3 regions of the Rhodovibrio salinarum DSM 9154 genome follow, and region 3 is predicted to be linked to each of the others. Evidence: riboswitches for the same ligand, from Rfam matches in the RefSeq annotation. Region 3 holds a riboswitch; each other region holds the start of a gene.
The links. A riboswitch is a leader RNA that binds a small molecule or an ion and turns the genes downstream of it on or off. The one in region 3 is predicted to bind cobalamin.

Region 1: it holds a riboswitch for cobalamin, as region 3 does, so the genes downstream of both, RHOSA_RS0118130 (hypothetical protein) here and RHOSA_RS25950 (CbtB domain-containing protein) in region 3, are expected to answer to the same signal.
Region 2: it holds a riboswitch for cobalamin, as region 3 does, so the genes downstream of both, RHOSA_RS0112490 (TonB-dependent receptor plug domain-containing protein) here and RHOSA_RS25950 (CbtB domain-containing protein) in region 3, are expected to answer to the same signal.

The regions. Positions count from the first base shown of each region.
Region 1 is NZ_KI911559.1:3,894,303-3,899,991, forward strand. Features, by position in the region: gene RHOSA_RS23505 (cytochrome b/b6 domain-containing protein) at 443-1,159, opposite strand; gene RHOSA_RS23510 (CREC-EF hand family protein) at 1,268-1,891, opposite strand; gene RHOSA_RS0118120 (response regulator) at 2,104-2,829, shown strand; gene RHOSA_RS0118125 (ATP-binding protein) at 2,826-4,160, shown strand; gene RHOSA_RS0118130 (hypothetical protein) at 4,212-4,556, opposite strand; cobalamin riboswitch at 4,599-4,787, opposite strand; gene RHOSA_RS0118135 (pseudoazurin) at 4,919-5,338, opposite strand; gene RHOSA_RS0118140 (ABC transporter ATP-binding protein) at 5,347-5,689, opposite strand, start outside.
Region 2 is NZ_KI911559.1:2,689,796-2,695,484, reverse strand. Features, by position in the region: gene RHOSA_RS0112500 (FecCD family ABC transporter permease) at 1-7, opposite strand, end outside; gene RHOSA_RS0112495 (ABC transporter substrate-binding protein) at 9-887, opposite strand; gene RHOSA_RS0112490 (TonB-dependent receptor plug domain-containing protein) at 922-2,775, opposite strand; cobalamin riboswitch at 3,096-3,321, opposite strand; gene RHOSA_RS0112480 (TRAP transporter large permease) at 3,512-5,149, opposite strand; gene RHOSA_RS22260 (TRAP transporter small permease subunit) at 5,195-5,689, opposite strand, start outside.
Region 3 is NZ_KI911559.1:2,336,548-2,342,236, reverse strand. Features, by position in the region: gene RHOSA_RS21930 (L-lactate MFS transporter) at 1-913, opposite strand, end outside; gene RHOSA_RS21925 (LysR family transcriptional regulator) at 1,094-2,047, opposite strand; gene RHOSA_RS24745 (potassium channel family protein) at 2,334-2,744, shown strand; cobalamin riboswitch at 2,887-3,086, shown strand; gene RHOSA_RS25950 (CbtB domain-containing protein) at 3,093-3,362, shown strand; gene RHOSA_RS0110775 (CbtA family protein) at 3,372-4,115, shown strand; gene RHOSA_RS0110770 (cupredoxin domain-containing protein) at 4,546-4,896, shown strand; gene RHOSA_RS0110765 (FTR1 family iron permease) at 4,915-5,689, shown strand, end outside.

The sequences.
Region 1 (5,689 bases), 1.6 Mb from region 3:
ATAATGGGCCTTTAAAAGGAAACGCGTCGACGAAAACTGGGTTCAATGGGCTATAATCTTCCATAGCACATATTTCCACAGAGTTATTTATATTATTACTTAACAAGTATAAATAAGCATGGCTGCAAAACAAAATATTAACAGCCAATAAGACCATCTAAACCTCATACCTTGTGTGGCTGAAACATGATCTAGCGCGGCGGGCCAGCTCGGCGCATTGTTCGGGAGACAAGCCCGCTACGATGCCGCCAACCTCGCCCCGTCGCGAACTCGACAGCAGGGTCGATCGTGATGCGCACAAGCCAGAGATGGTGTCTGGGAGTGGCGCACGACGCGCCACATACTCTCTCGCACGCCCCCAGCATTTGCCCCAAAGGACGAGCGCTAAAACGAGCGGCACAGGCAAGGTTGGGTCTCCTTGCCCGTGCCTCTTGCTCTGACGTCACTGAGATAGCGTACGATCGGCAACCAAGCCGGCCGCCGGGGTTTCAACCTGTTCGATTTGCGCGCGGTCATGATCGTGCTCATGCTCCTTGCCGGCCGGCCACGGCAGGACACCGGTCGCCAAGCCCGCCGACAGCAGCACGAGGATCGCCGCGAGCGTGGCTCTAAGCAGGTGGCGTGGAATTGGGCCGCTGGCGCGCATCCGCTCGCCAAGCTCTTCCGGCATCGTCTTGAAGCCGTGCACCATCGAGGCGATGATCCCCTCACCCGTCAACGCGTCCTCGACGATCAGGCCAATCACGTGCAGCACCGCCGCCGCGATCGTCAGGTTGGCGAACAGCCCATGCAGGTGATGCAGCGCTTCCACCGGCAGGACCGCCGTCAGCACGGTCGCGGCCAGCAGAAGCAGAAGCGCCCAGGCGCCGAGCGCGCTGGTCGGGTTGTGCCCGGGCGTGTGCCGCGGTTCACCCCGCATCAACCCGCGCACATGCGCGATCGCCGCGCCGGGGTTCGGCAAGAAATCGCGGAAGCGGGCATGCTCGGTGCCCGCAATGCCCCAGACGAGGCGGAAGGCCAGCAGTGCGACCACCAGATAGCCGGCGATCACATGCAGCGTGGTCACGCGTTCCGGGGTGAAATAGGCCGTCAGCACAGCCGTCACCAGCAGCCAGTGGAACAGGCGCATCGCACCGTCCCACACGAAAATCCGTTTCATCTGCAAATCCTCCTGATCTTGCATCTTGGTTTTGCCGCAAGGCGGGGAGCGGGAGCCGCACCCAGGCGGCTCCCGCGACGGCCCACACGGCGGTGCGGGGGCAGAGGCTTAGCGGCACCCGCCGCGCTTGTGGCCGTCGAACCGCGATCCACGCGGCCCGTCACGCCAAGAGGATCGGTCGGGGCGCATATCCTGCAGTTCCGCTTCGCTCACCTGGCCATCGCCGTTCGCATCCGCCCGCGCGAACACCCGATCGGCGAAGGAGGTCACCTCGATCGCCTGCAACACCTCGTCATCGTTGGCGTCCAGACGGCGGAACAGGAATTCGGCGCGGCGGTCGTCGTTCGGACGGCTACGCTGCATAGCCGGCGCGGCGCGGGCCTGGTCGAATTCGTCGGGCGACAGGGCGCCATCACCGTTCTTGTCCAGCTGATCGAAGCGCGCTTGCGCCATTGCCTGGCGACGGTCGTCCAGGCCGTCTTCGAACTCATCCTCGCTGACGATCCCGTCGCCGTCGGCGTCCATCGCCGTCAGCTGCTCCTGCACGAAAGCGTGCAGCTCGTCCCGGGTCACCGCACCGTCGTCGTTGGCGTCGGCCGCCGCGAAGAAGGGGGGAACCGACGGCCGGCCGAACGCGGGCATCGCGGCCTGCGCCTGCAGCGCGACCCCAGCGGCGCCGACGGCCACGGCGAGGGCGAAGGTGCTGGTGAGCCATTTGGTCTTGCGGGTCATGCTCGTCTCCTGCTGTTGGCTGGGCCGTCATGGTCTGGCCCGTTGGCTTGCAGGACTGAGATGACGCCGATCCCGGGCTCACCGCCAGCTTTGGTGTGTAACGCTGTGTTTCAGACCGCAGGGGTTGAAACATCCTGTTACAAATCGCCGCCTGCACGGCCTGCCGCAGCCCCCTACTCTCACCCGAGCCGAAGCACTTGGAGACCCCGACCGTGGCGAGCGACCCTGCCCCGCATATCCTTGTCGTGGACGATCACCGGGACATCCGGGACGGCCTGCGCCGCTACCTGACGCGCGAGGGCTTGCGGGTCTCCGCGGCCGCTGACGGCGCGGAAGCCAGGTCGCTCCTGAACGGACACGCAGTCGACCTCGCCGTGCTCGACATCATGATGCCGGGGGAAGACGGCCTGAGCCTGTGCCGGCACGTCCGCGATCATCTCGACCTGCCGGTGATCCTGCTGACGGCGAAGGAGTCCGAAACCGACCGCGTGGTCGGGCTGGAAGTCGGGGCGGACGACTATGTCGTGAAGCCGTTCAGCCCACGCGAACTGTTGGCGCGCATCCGTTCCGTGCTACGGCGAACCCACGCCTTACCGCCGCAACGCGGCAGCGCCCGCGGCCACCGCGCGCACTTCGGCGGCTGGGAACTGGATGCCGCACGCCGCGAGGTCACCACGCCCACCGGTCGGGTGGTCAGCTTGAGCGACAGCGAGCACCGCCTGCTCGTCGCTTTCCTGACCTACCCACAAACGGTGCTGTCGCGCGAGCAACTGCTGGACCTGGTGCACGGCCGCGACACGGAAGCGTTCGAACGCTCGGTCGACATCCTGGTCAGCCGCCTGCGCCGCAAGATCGAAGCCGATCCCAAGCGCCCGCAGCTGATCCAGACGTCCCGCGGCGGCGGCTATCAGTTCGCGCAGGAGGTCACATGGTCATGACCCACTGGCTGCCCACAAGCCTGACCGGCCGCCTGGTGTTGGCGGTCGTGGTGGCAGTGGTGGCCGCCCAGGCAGTCGCGGGGGTGATCCTGTTGCGCGAGCAAAGGCACGTGACCCGTCACGTGGTCCGTGCCTTCACCCTCGACCGGGTGCCTGGAATCGCGCAGTTGATCTTGCCGATGTCGCCGGACCGGCGCGCGGAAATCCTGCGCGTGCTGAACAGCAGCACGACCCGCTACACCCTTGCCGACACACCGCTGGCGGAGACGGGTGAACGCGACCTGCGCTTTCAGGCACGACTACAGCGCGCGATGCCGCCGGCGATCGTCGATGTGCGCGCGACCATCCGCAGCGTCCCGGAACGTGGTCGGGGTCGTTACGGCACGCCGCTGCCCGACGGCGATGTCCTGACCCTGTCGCTGCACCTGCCGGACGGCCGTTGGCTCAACATCGAACGCGTGCTGCACCCACCGATCCCGGAGATGATCTGGCCGATGGCCCTGTCGCTCGGCCTTTCGGCGATCGCGGTCGCCGTGGCCGTCGCCCTGGCCGTGCGGCGGATCGTGCGGCCGTTGGCAACATTGTCCGACGCCGCCGACCGGCTTGGCCGCGGCGAAAATGTCGGCCCGCTGCTGGAAGAGGGCCCGGCCGACGTGCGCCGCACGACCCACGCCTTCAACGTGATGTCGGAACGCCTGACCCGCTTCGTCGCCGACCGCACGCGCATGCTGGCGGCGATTGCCCACGACCTGCGCACGCCGATCACCGGCATGCGGCTGCGCGCCGAAATGATCGACGAAGCCGAAACGCGCGAACGCATGCTGGCCGGCTTGAACGACATGGCGGAGATGACGGAAGCGGCCCTGACGTTCGCCCAAGCCGATGCACAGGAAGAAGACAGCCGGCGCATCGATCTTGCCAGCCTGGTCCAGAGCATCTGCGACGACTTCGCGGACGCGGGCGAAGCCGTGCGTTTCCAGGGGCCCGATCGGCTGGATGCCATCTGCCGCCCGACAGCGCTCAAGCGGGCCGTGCGCAACCTGATCGTCAACGCCGTGCGCTACGGCCAGGCGGCCGAGGTGACGCTGACGCACACCGCGACGGCGATCACGCTGACGATCGCGGACGATGGCCCCGGCCTGCCCGAAGATCAGCTGGAACGCGTGTTCGACCCGTTCGTGCGCCTGGAGGAGTCCCGCAGTCGGGAGACCGGGGGCAGCGGCCTCGGCCTGTCGATCGCGCGCAACATCGCCCGCGCCCACGGCGGCGACGTCACGCTCGCCAACCGCCCGGAAGGCGGCGCGGAAGCCCGGCTCACCCTGCCGCTTTGAAGCCAACTCCGGGAAAGGCCAGCCCCTCAGCCACCGCCCAGGGCGCAGCGCTCATCCGGGCCGACGGCTAACCGACCGGCGTCGAGACGCATGCGCCCGCGCGCGTGGATGCGCGGCCGTTTCGGCCAGCAGTTCGGCAACCCGATGGGCCCGACCCGAGGCACTGGACATCGGGGATTTGGCCAGCAACTGCCGGGCGGCAATCGCTGGATCAAGATCGGCCGGCAGTTCGAGCAGCCAGCCGATCAGAAAATCATGCGCGGTGTGCGCCGGGTCCAACCCGCCACGCTCCTGCAGCACGGCCGTCATCAGGCCACCCGGATCGATATTCTGATTGTCGTTGCTCACGTGCGGCAGAGCAGACGGCCGCGGATCACCCGTCACTGGGCGCGTCATCGACGATCCTTTCTCCCGGATGGTCCCGTCCGGGCAAGAGGTTGAGATTTTGCGGAAAGGACCGGTCTCCCGGCTTGCGGCTGCTGGCGCGGACGGTTCGCCTTCCCGGGGCACGCCCCAGTGGCTGATTGAACCGCCGCTTGCCGCTCACGGTCGCGGGCACGGCTCCGGAATTGCACCGGATTCCCTGTTGCGCCGCTTGGGCGCAACATCCCTTCCAAGAAAAGCATAGTAGTTTGCTGCGCAATTCTCCGCAACATTTTGATTCCACGCCGCAACGACCTTCGGCCCTGGGCGCGCGATCACAGCACTCTCTTAATCGCCTTTGCACAGGCCGCCGATCAAAGAGCGAATTTAGATTATTATTGTCCTAGGTCCTCCAGAATATCGTCGAACCGAGCTTTCGCCCGTTGGGGAAGATCGGCCGGGAGTTCTGGACGGGCGACATCCGTCTCGCCGACGCGGATCAACATCACCATCCCCATCGCGAAGTGCGGCGAGCACTTCACGCCGTAAAAACCGGGCTGATCCAGCGTGATGCGGATCTCCTCGTTGATCTGCCCCTTGAAACCCGCGTAGCCGGACGGCACAAAGCCATCGATGCTCGCCGCGTTGTGGCCCCCTTGGGCGGCGATGAACTGCACGGTGTCACCGGGCGCGATTTCCAGATAGGCCGGCTCGTACACCATCGCACCAGCGTCTCCGCGGGTCAGCATCTTGACCTCGTGCACCTCGGCCGCGACCGGACTGGTCAACAAACACGCGGCGGCGACGATCGCCATGAATCGCATCAAGCAACCTCCTTAGATTCCTGAGATTGGGGGAGCGGGTCTTTGAAACGGATGGCCAGGGCCCCATCCGAAGGGTCGCGGCGAATACTCGCCTGAACGCCGAAGGCATCCCGCAGGCTGCTTTCCGTCAGCACAGCCTCCGGCGGGCCTTCCGCGATCAGGGCCCCATCCTGCAACAGCGCGATGCGGTCGCAGTACATCGCGGCGAGGTTCAGATCGTGCAGCGCAATCAACGCGGTCACGGGCAACTGCCGGACGAACGACAGGATGCCGATCTGATGCCGGATATCGAGGTGGTTGGTCGGCTCGTCGAGCAGCAGAAAGTCGGGCGCCTGCGCCAGG
Region 2 (5,689 bases), 350 kb from region 3:
ACGGCATGTCAGTGCGCCTCCCGGCGTGCTTGCGCCAGACGGCGCACCGCCTCGGCGACTTGCGGTCCTCCGCAGGACCATAAGCGGCGCGGAATACGGGTTACCACGCTGCGTTCGGCCAATGCCTGCAATGCAGGATGGCGCAGCAGTTCGGTCGCCTGGGACGGTGCGGGATCGCGTTCGCTTTGCAGGATCAGAACGTCCGGACGTGCGACCAGCAACCGCTCCAGCGCAAGCGGACTCATGCCGTTCATGCCCTGGTCCGCCGCCAGGTTGGAGAGGCCCGCCGCAGTCGCGACCGCGTGGGGGAGTTCGTTGCGTCCGACAACGATCCCGTTGGGCTGGTAGATCGCGACCGTGACGCGATCCTCGGATCGTTCCTGTGGCGCAGCAGCGGCCAGCCGTGTGTCCAAGCGCCGGATCAACGCGCGGCCCCGCGCCGGCACGCCAAGTGCGTCAGCGATCTTGCGGATTTGACGGCGGACATCGGTCAGGTCGCGCGGCGGGCCGATCTGTACCACCGGGTAGCCGAGCCGGCGCAGCAGGTGCACCGTGCTGCGGTTCCCGAAGGTACCGGTCAACACCAGATCGGGATTCTGCCGTAGCACCTCTTCCGCCTGGCCGTGATTGACCGGCAGGCCCTGGGCCCTGTCGGCGACCGCGGAATAGAGCGGATCGGCTGCCAGCACGGAGACCGAGGCAATGCGTTCTGGCTCCGCCAGCTGCACAAGCAGCTGGTCGGTGCACAGGTTGAGCGACACCACGCGTTGCGGGCGCTCGGCGGCGGCCGGCGTCGACCCGGCCGCCGCTGGTCCCCAGGCCGTCAAGAACACGACCAGTATTGCGGTCGCGACGTGCCATACCTGCATCGGACCCATCTTGGTCATACAATCCCTCGTCCCATCGACGTCGACAGCCAGCCTAGAAACTCAGCCGCGTGCCGACGAACGCCTCAAGCCCCGGTGCCTTGAAGCCGTCGGCGGTTTCATAGTCGTTGTTCGTGAGGTTCTCGACCCGGGCCGTGATCTCGGACCAGTCGTTGATCCGGTAGCTGCCGGCGACGCGGGCGACGAGGTAGTCGTTGAGGTCAACGCGTCCGCCGTTCAGGCCGATGTCTGTGACCCCGGCGATGCCACGCAGGCCGCCGCTCAGGGTCAGACGATCGGTCGGCCGCCAACGGGCTTGTACCGTCACCTTATGCTTGGGCCGCCGGACCAGACTCTGGCCGGTGTCCGCATCTTCCGCTGAAAGGTAGGTGTAGTCGACGCGCACGCTTAACCGGTCCAGCGGCTCAACCGCCACGAAGGTTTCCACGCCCGAGGTTTCGATGTCGGCGTTGTTCACTGTCGTCGAGTTGAAGTTCGAATCGAACACCGTGGTCACACCATCTTCGATATCGTTCTGGAAATAGGTCGCCCCGAAACGCACGCGCGAGTCCAACAGGGGCTGCTCGAAGCCAACCTCCCAACCGAAGCTCTTTTCGGCGTCCAGGTCGGGGTTGCCGCGGAAGGCGGTGCCGCTGTTGCTTGGCGTGAAGCCGAAGCGTTCGAACAGGGAGGGCGTCTTGAAGCCGGTGCCCACGCTGCCTTTCAGGCGTGTGCCGGTCGCCTCGATCTCGTAGCTGGGCGCGACGTGCCAAGTCACCTGGCCATCGAAATCCTCCGGCTTGTCGTAGCGCACGCCGATGGTGCCGGAAAGCTGCGAGGTCAGTTGGTAGACGTCTTGCAGGAATAGCGCGGTGGTCGTGGCATCGGCGTCGGATCGCTGGCGTTGTATAAAGCCAGAGAAGTCCTGCACACCGCTGGATTTAAAGGATTCCTCGTAGACCTCCGCTCCGAGGATCAGGGTATGATCGTCGTGTACGTCGAGTTCGTTTTCGAAGCTCGCCGACGCACGGCTGCCTTCGTTGACGGTGTTGGTCCGGGTTCCGCTGAACGCATCCGGCCGGTTATCGTTATCGCGCCGGAAGTCGGTGTAACCGAGGCTTAGCGTCGGGCGGTAACGGCCGTCCCAGAAGTGGCCCGACAGCTCTGCGCCGGTGATGTAGCGGCGCGTCTGTTCCACGCTGTTCGGGTCTTCCGGATTGTCATCGAGATCCAGCTCGCTGTCGGTCACCTCGGCATAGAATGACGCGTCGAGCTGCTCACTCAGATCGATGCCGAGCCGGCCGGCAGCCTTCAGCAGTTGATAGCTGTCGTCTTCCGCCGGTGCGCCCGCTGGGCGGTAGCGCTCTGGGGTGATCGTATCGCCGTCGGTCGTTATGCCGCTTAGCGTGGCGTCGAAGCTGACCCGGCCCTGACGTCCACGCAGGTTGCCGCTGCCTTTGAATGTGCCCAGAGTGCCGCCTTCGACGCTTGCGCTGCCGCGCACACCCGCACGTTCCGGTCGTCGAGTGATGATGTTGATGACGCCAGCGATCGCATCGCTGCCGTAAAGCGCGCTCTGCGGCCCACGCACCACTTCGATGCGTTCGATGTTGTCTGTGGTCAAATCGGCGAAGTTGAAGGCGCCACTGGGGGTTCCGGGATTGCTGATCCGCTGGCCATCCAGGAGCACCAACGTCTGGTTGGAATTCGCCCCCCGCATGAAGATTGACGTGGTGGTGCCGCGCGGTCCGTTGGAAACCATGCGCAGCCCGGGAACCGTGTGCAGCGCCTCCGTTACGGTGCGGTATTGCTGCTCCTCGATCTCTTGCCGGTCGATCACCGTGACCGAGGCGCCAACTTCCTCGATCCGGGTTGGGACGCGCGTCGCGGTCACCACGACTTCGTCCATCTTTTGCTGCGCAACGGTTGGCGATGGCGCCGCCATAGCAAGCGACAGGGTAAGAGGCGCGGCCAGAAGGGCAAGACGGCCGGTACCGACCACGCTCCCGCGCGGTAGTTTTGTGGGGTAACCCATGGTGTTCAGCTGAGCCTCCCGCTCATGCAGGTCCTGAAAGCGAGATCCCGGATGGCATGACGGGTGTGCAAGCATGGGCGGCGGCACGCCATGCCCAACTCCGCACGAACCTTGCTGGCTCGCGCGTGAGGGAGGCGTGCATCATCTTCGACAGATTCTGCCCCGCCCCGGCGGATACACCCCGTCCTCCGGGTCTCAACGATGCGCGGGTGGCAGGTCTCCTGGCTCGCGGGTCATCGCCGGGCGCTCGGCCTTCCCGGATCCGTGGATCCAGTGGATGCACAATTGAACGCCGGCTCGCCGCTTACAGTTGCGGGGGCAGCCACGGCCTTGGTCCGACCTGTAGGGATCGGACCGCACCGCGTTCCCTCTCTCCAATGCCGGGGTGTCCGAGGGCCGGACACCACGACACAAGATCGTTCCCGCCGTGCGGCGGCGGGAAACCAACCCTAGCGATTTTGACTACAGCATGCCGAATGTGTCGCTGCAAGGCACATTCAGACGCACCCGTCGTTGGTGGTTGGACGCCGGGAGAGACGACCGGTGCAGATCGTCTGACCCAACACCGTAGAGAGGCGAGTTCTGTCGTCGTGATCCTGACGCCGTGTGCTTATCCGAAAATCACGCCGGGCAGCCAGGTGGCAATACCTGGGAACAGCGCGAGGATCGTCAAGCCGATCAGCTGGATGCCGACGAAGGGCAGGGCCCCGAGGTAGATGTTCTTGGTCGAGACCTCCTTGGGGGCGACCCCCCGCAGATAGAACAGCGCGAAGCCGAACGGCGGGGTTAGGAAGGAGGTCTGCAGGTTCATCGCCATCATCACACCCAGCCAGACCGGCGAGATGTCCGACTGCAACAGCACCGGCGCGACCAGTGGCACGACGACGAAGGTGATCTCGATGAAGTCCAGGAAGAAGCCCAGGACGAACATTACCAGCATCACGATCGCCACGGCTGTATAGATGCCGCCCGGCATGTTGGTCAGCACGTCCTGCACCAGCTCATCGCCGCCCAGGCCGCGGAAGACCAGCGAGAACACCGTCGCGCCGATCAGGATGATGAACACCATCGACGTGATCTGCAGGGTCGAGCGGGCGACCGGCCGCAGGATCTCCGCGCGCCAGACGCGCAAGAGACAGACCAACAGCCCCCAGGCCAGCAGGAGTGACAGGAGCATCGCGGCAATGATCCCGATCCAGTCGCCCGTTGGAATCTCGTCGCGCAGGATGCGCAGATCCATGAAGTTCTGCAGCAGCAACATGCCGACCAGGCTGGCGAAGGCGATATAGACCGGCGAACGGCCATCGTTGTCCAGCAGCCGGGTCAACGTGGCCGTGAAGCGGTCGCTCGGCGCGGGCAACGCGTTCAGTTCGACCAGCCGCAGGCCGGCCAACAGCGTCGCGCCGACCGCCCCGACGCTGGCCGCCTCCGTCGGGGTCGCGACGCCGGCCAGGATCGAGCCCAACACGGCGATGATCAGGACGATCGGCGGGATCAGGGCGTGCAGCACCTTGCCCAGCATGGCGCTGCCCGTTTCTTCCGTATCGCGCGGGATCGGCGGCGAGCTTGACGGGCGCAGGAAGGCGACGAGCGCCTGGTAGCCGATGTAGAGACCGACCAGCATCAGCCCCGGCAGTAGGGCGCCGGCGAACAGATCACCGACCGACACCGGCTCTGGCGACCAGTTGCCCATCTCCCGTTGTGCGGTGGTGTAGGCGTTGGAGATTTGGTCCCCGAGCAGCACCAGCACGATCGACGGCGGGATGATCTGGCCCAGCGTACCGGACGCGCAGATCGCTCCGGCGGCCAGCTTCTGGTCGTAGCCGCGACGTAGCATGGTCGGCAGCGATAGCAGCCCCATGGTCACGACGGTGGCGCCGACGATTCCGGTGCTGGCCGCCATCAGGGCGCCCACAATCGCCACCGAGAAGCCAAGCCCGCCGCGCACCTGGCCGAACAGCTTGCCCATGGTATCGAGCAACTCCTCGGCCACCTTCGAGCGTTCCAGCATGACGCCCATGAAGATGAACAGGGGCACCGCGACCAGGATATCGTTGGTCATCGCGTTGCCGTAGATGCGCGAGGGCAGGGCGCCGAAGAACGACATGTCGAACACGCCCAGACCCCAGCCGATCAACGCCCAACTCAGGGCCGTGCCCGCCAGCGTGAAGGCGACCGGGAACCCGAGCAGCAGCAACACGCACACGCTGGCGAACATCAGCACGTCGAGAAACTCGGCGATCGGCATGACTCAATCGGGTCCAGGAGTTGGTCTTGAGGGGAAGCGAATTGACTAGGCGCTCGCGTGGGCTTCGTCGTCCGAGCGTTCCGGGGCGGCGTATAACTGGTCCGCGCTGAGGGTGCCGGTGAGGACCATGAAGGCCTTAAGTCCTTGCGCGATGCCCTGCAGGACCATCAGGACGCAGAACACCAGCACTACGGTCTTGAGCAGGAAGACGGCCGGAATGCCGCTGGTTTCCCGAGAGCCTTCCAGCGAGGTCCAGGACGAGACAACGTAGGGCCAGGAGTAGATGAAGATCAGCACGCACACCGGGATCAGAAAGAGCACGTAGCCGGCGAAGTCCACCTTCGCCTTCCACTTCAGGCTGGCGTCCCGATAGAACACGTCGACGCGCACGTGGCCGTTGTGCAGCAGGGTGTAGGCGCTGCCCAGCATGAACATCGAGCCGTGCAGGTAGACGATCGATTCCTGCAGGAAGAGCGAGCCCACGCCGAAAACGTAGCGCAGCAGCACCACCACGAACTGGACCAGCACCATGGCCAGCGT
Region 3 (5,689 bases):
ACCAGATAAACCGCCCCAGCATGTTGAAGATGCTGAGCAGGCCGACGAAGCCGGCCGCGGCGTTGGCGGAGACGCCGACCATCTCCTGGCTCATCACCGAGGCCTGGCCGAGCACGCCGATGCCCGCGGTAACGTTCAGGCACAGCACAGCCCAGATCAGCCAGAACTGCGGGGTGCGCAGCGCCTGATCGACGTGCACGTGGCCTTGCGTCTGTAGCCGGTTGCCGCTGGCCTGCTCCGGCTTGAAGCCGGCCGGCTGCCAGTCGTCGTGCGGCACCCGGACGATCAGCGCACCGAACATCATCATGACGAAGTAGATCACGCCCATCGTGGCGAAGGTCGCCCCGACGCCGACCGAGTCCGGGCCGGCGTAGACGTCCATCAGTTCGACCGCCAGCGGGGAGCCGATCATCGCACCGCCGCCGAAGCCCATGATGGCCATGCCGGTCGCCATGCCCGGCCGATCGGGGAACCAGCGGATCAGCGTCTTCACCGGCGAGATGTAGGCGAACCCGAGCCCGATCCCGCCGAACACCCCGTAGCCAAGGTAGACCAGCCAGATCGAATGCAACCAGCAGCCTAGCGCAGCCACCAGGAAGCCGCCGCCCCAAGCCGTGGCCGCGACGACCATGCCTTTACGCGGGCCGACACGTTCCAGCCAGCGTCCGCCGAACGCGGCCGTCAGACCAAGTACGGCGATCGCGATGGAAAAAATCCAGCCCAGCGTCGTCAGTTCCCAGTCGCCTGGGGCGGATTGGTCGATGCCGATGATCCGGGTCATCGGCTCGTTGAACACGCTGAACGCATAGACCTGGCCGATCGACAGGTGGATGGCCAGCGCTGCCGGCGGAATCAGCCAGCGGTTGAACGTTCGAGGCGCGACGATCCGCGCCTTGTCGAGAAACCCTGCCATGATGTGAACCTCCCCAAGGCCTTACGGGCCCGGACACTTGACTGCCCGTGCCATCCAGAGCCCGTGATCGCGGCTAGTGATGTGAGCGCGATCAGGCAGCCGTTCGCAGCGCCAGAACGGAACCGGCACGGCGGCCACCCGTCAAAACGAATAATCCAATAGTCTGATAGATTTTTGCTATTAATCAGCCGTCACGCCAGCGCTATCTACCCGTGCCAGCGGCAGTTCATCGTCCCGGCCCGTCAGGGTATGTGGCGGCAAATCGCGCGCGCAAGACCAAGCTGCGGTGATCAGACGCGACGGGAGCTCGGTGCGTCGCGTGACGAAGCCGACGGTCGGGGTCAGTTCCGGTTCGACCAGCGGAACACCTACGGCACCTGCCGGTTGGACGATCGTGGAGAGCAGCGCCGCCGGCAGAACGCTGGACCAGCCGCCCGGATGGATATGTGCGCATAGGGTGACGATCGAATTGGTATCCACCCGCGGTGTCGGGTCCGCGCCGGCCTGGTGGAAAGCGCCGTCGATAATCCGGCGATTCTGCATGTCCCCGTTTAACAGACAAAGCCGAAGCGTGGCGGCCTCCTGCCAAGTGACCGTCCGACGGGCGCCAAACGGGCCATCACGTGGGGTCAGCAGCACGTAACGCTCGCGGTACAGCGGCAGCGTCTCCAGATCGGGCAGCGGCTCGTTATTCAGATAGGTCAGGCCAATATCCAGACGGAACTGCTCGAGCCCTTCCAGGATCTGGTTCGAAGTCATCGACAGCACGTTTGCACTGACGTTGGGATGCTGCTGGCACAACCGTTCCGTGATCACCGAAACCGCCGGCAATGCTGTCGGAATCGTCCCCAGACGCAGGCGACCGCTCAGACAAGCGTCGACGTCCAGCAGGTTGCCACGCAGATTCTCCCACTCGAACAACATGCGCTGCGCCCAGGCGAGCACCCGCTCGCCTTCTGCCGTCAGCCCCTCGAACCGGTGCGTACGATGGACGAGCCGCGTCCCCAACTCCTGCTCCAGGGCCCGGATGCCAGCCGACAGCGTGGGCTGCGTGACATTACACGCCACCGAGGCGCGGCCGAAATGCCGGTGGCGGGCCAGCGCATCCAGGTACTTGAATTGCTGGAACGACATCTCCGTTCTCCCGTATACAACCTCGGCGTTCCCAAGGGGACGTGCCCCAGCAGGCCTCACCCAGCTGACGCGCAATCCGGCTCCAGGTCACGCGCTTGGACGCACCAGCGCACGCACCACGCTAGCCATTGTACATACATGTATCAGGGCGATCCGGCGCGCGCGTCTAGCCAGCGAGGTCACAAAACTCGCTACGATGTGTTTGTCTGATCTCTGATGCGCTATGATTAGACGCCCCGCAACACTGCGTTCCTCTCGCATTTGGCCTCTGAACGTGCTTGTCCAGATGACTTTAGGCGCCGGGCTTCTCGCGCTGTGCGTCGGTCTTCACGCAATCGTCCTCGACACCGTGGCCGTCCGCCTCAAACGCTGGGTCACACGCCATACCGTGCGGCCAAAAGGGCCAAGACGTTTTTCCATCTTGGTGCAAGCCGGGGTGGCCGCGTTTCTGTCCCACATCCTGCAAATCTGGATCTGGGCGCTCGCGTTCCTGTGGGTTGGCGAATTCGATACGATGGAGCCGGCACTGTACTTCTCCACAGCCAGCTTCACGACCGTGGGCTACGGCGACGTGACCGCGTCGCCCCACTGGCGGCTGCTGGGAAGCTTCGAAGCCGCCGCGGGCATGCTGCTGTTCGGACTGTCGACCGCGTTTCTGTTCGAAGTCATGCGGACTATCTGGCGCAATGCCGATTAGGCCCGGTTTGACAACCGCGATTCTAACTGATGTCGCCTAACAGGTTCACTTTGAACGATTTTCCGTGCCTGCGCGTCTCCAACAGCCAGTCTCTCTCCGCCAGTCTCCGTTGTCGTCCTTGCGCACCTTTGCGCCCCGCTCTAAGCTGATTCCCGCTCGACGGTTCCCGTTGGGGACGATGAGGGAAGCCGGTGCAAGTCCGGCGCTGCCCCCGCAACTGTGAGCGGCGAGCCGACCTCCAGCACGCCACTGGGCCCTGCGCAACCATGCGCCGAGCCTGGGAAGGCGGGGGTACGGTTACGACCCGCCAGCCAGGAAACCTGCCGCGAGCCTGTAACGGCTGGAGACATGCCACATGCGCTCCGGCACCTGCCATCCAGCACGCACGGGCGGTGCGTCAAGACGGGGAATGAAATGAGCTACCAATCCAATCAACAGTCTGCACCGGGCCTTTCGGGTCACGCGGGCACGCACGAGCGGACACAGATCCTAGCCGCAGCTTTTGCGGCCATTCTATTCGGTGTCGTGCTGATCGCGGGCGTCGGGTTTGCGAGTCCGACCACGATCCACAACGCGGCGCATGACTCGCGCCACGCGTTCGCCTTCCCCTGCCACTAAGGGGGCCTCATGTTCAGACGGATTTTCCTGGCGGCGATTGCCGCCGGTCTGCTTGCGGGCGCCGCGATCTCGGTCGTTCACAGCTTCACCACGACGCCGATCATCCTGCACGCAGAGGAGTTCGAAGGCGGCGGCCATCATGACGCTGGCCTGATTACCCCACATGCCCAACACGCCCACATGTCCGGCGGCCTGCTGAAGTTCGTCCACAGCGGGGCCGAAGCACATGCGGACACTGCTGGCGCAGGCGAACCCTGGGCGCCGGACGACGGTCTGGAACGCACGTTCTATTCAACGCTCGCGAACCTGATCGCGGGGGTTGGCTTTGCCCTGCTGGTGGTCGCGGGAATGGCGCTGCATGGCGGCACGGTGACCCCGACGGTCGGCCTGCTTTGGGGCGCTGCCGGCTTTGCCGTGTTCACCCTGGCGCCGGCACTCGGGTTGCCGCCGGAGGCGCCGGGCTCGATGGCGGCCGACCTTCAGGCGCGGCAGCTCTGGTGGTGTTTCGCGGTGGCCGGCGCCGGGGCCGGACTCGGTCTGCTGGTGTTCGCGCCGAATTACCTGCTTAAGGCGCTTGGCGTCGCCGTCGCGGTCATCCCGCATTTGGTCGGCGCACCGCAGCCCGAAAGCATCGGCGGAGCCGTCCCCCCCGAACTCGCCGGTCATTTCGCCGCCACCTCGATTATCGTGAGTGCGATCTTCTGGGTGCTGATCGGGACCCTGTCCGCGGCCTTCTACCGCCGGATTTCTTAAAGCCAAATCAGACGAAGTCTGCAGCATATAGCGGGGCGGCGCTGACAGGAGCAGCGCCGCCCCGTTTTGACTCGCGCTGATTTACGCCACCGCGCGCGAGCCATGCATACAGGTGATGATCTTGTCCACATACGGCGGATCGGAGCCTGAGGTAAGCCGCGCGCGGCTCGAACACGCGATCTGCGACACCTGCGACATAGCTGCGCAGTTAAGGCCGGCAGTGTACAGCTTTATGCGCCGATATGACGGTCCGTCGTGCTCTTGACGCCCCAGAAAACTGCAATTTCACATCGCCTATTTGGATAACCGCCTGCCAAGCTATCCCGAAACAGCCGGCGTGATCCCTCTTGTTATTGCGAATGAACTGCAGTAGCGACTTTACAGGTTTGTGCGCAAGAAGACGGGCCTCAAAGGCCCAGGAGACATCGTTATGAAATTTCGTGCCGCACTCGGCGCTCTCATCGCAGTCACGCTCGCAGCTGCATCGCTCTCCAGCCATCCGGCCGCAGCCGATGACAATTTAACCCGTACGATCGTCATCAAGAACCACAAGTTCGTCCCCGCTACGCTCGAGGTGCCCGCGAAAATCCGGGTCAGGCTCATCATCGATAACCAGGATCCCACCCCCGAAGAATTCGAGAGTCACGATCTTCGGCGGGAAAAGATCCTGTCGGGCAATTCGAAGGGCACCGTCTGGGTCGGTCCGCTCCCAGAGGGCGAATACGGCTTTTTCGGCGAATTTCACCAGGACACCGCGCAGGGCACGCTGATCGCGAAGTAAGGGGAAGGGGTAGCCACAATGGCTGGTTCCGCCGTTATCGTTTTCCGTGAAGTCCTGGAAGCGGCCCTGATCGTGGCGATCGTCCTTGGCGCCACGCGCGGCGTCGTCGGCCGGGGCCGCTGGGTCGGTGGCGGGATCGCCATCGGCATCCTCGGCGCGATGGTCGTCGCCGCATTCGCGAACGGGCTCGCCAACCTGCTGCAAGGCCGGGGTCAAGAGCTTTTCAACGCAGGCGTATTGTTACTCGCCGTAGCGATGCTGGCCTGGCACAACGCCTGGATGGCCGCGCACGGCCGGCAGATGGCCGACGAGATGCGCCGGGTCGGCCATGACGTCAAGATCGGCGCCCGCCCCTTGGCGGCACTCGGGCTGGTCACAGCCCTGGCGGTGCTGCGGGAAGGCTCCGAAACAGTGTTGTTCCTCTACAGCCTGGCCGCATCCGGCGGGGCCTGGTCCCAGATGATGCTGGGCGGTGCCCTGGGACTGGTGGCGGGCGTCCTCGTTGGGTGGCTGCTCTACCGCGGCCTGCTTGCGATTCCGATCCGGTATTTCTTCTCGGCCGTGTCCTGGATGGTCCTGCTGCTGGCGTGCGGTCTGGCGGCAACGGCGGCTGGTTTTCTCAACCAAGCCGGCCTGCTGCCGTCCCTTGGGCTGCAGATCTGGGACACCTCCGGCGTTCTCGCGCAGGACAGCTGGCTTGGCATGCTGCTGCACATCCTCATCGGGTACACAGATCGGCCGATGGGCATCCAGCTGCTGTTCTACGGCGCCACGCTGCTCATCATCCTGGCAT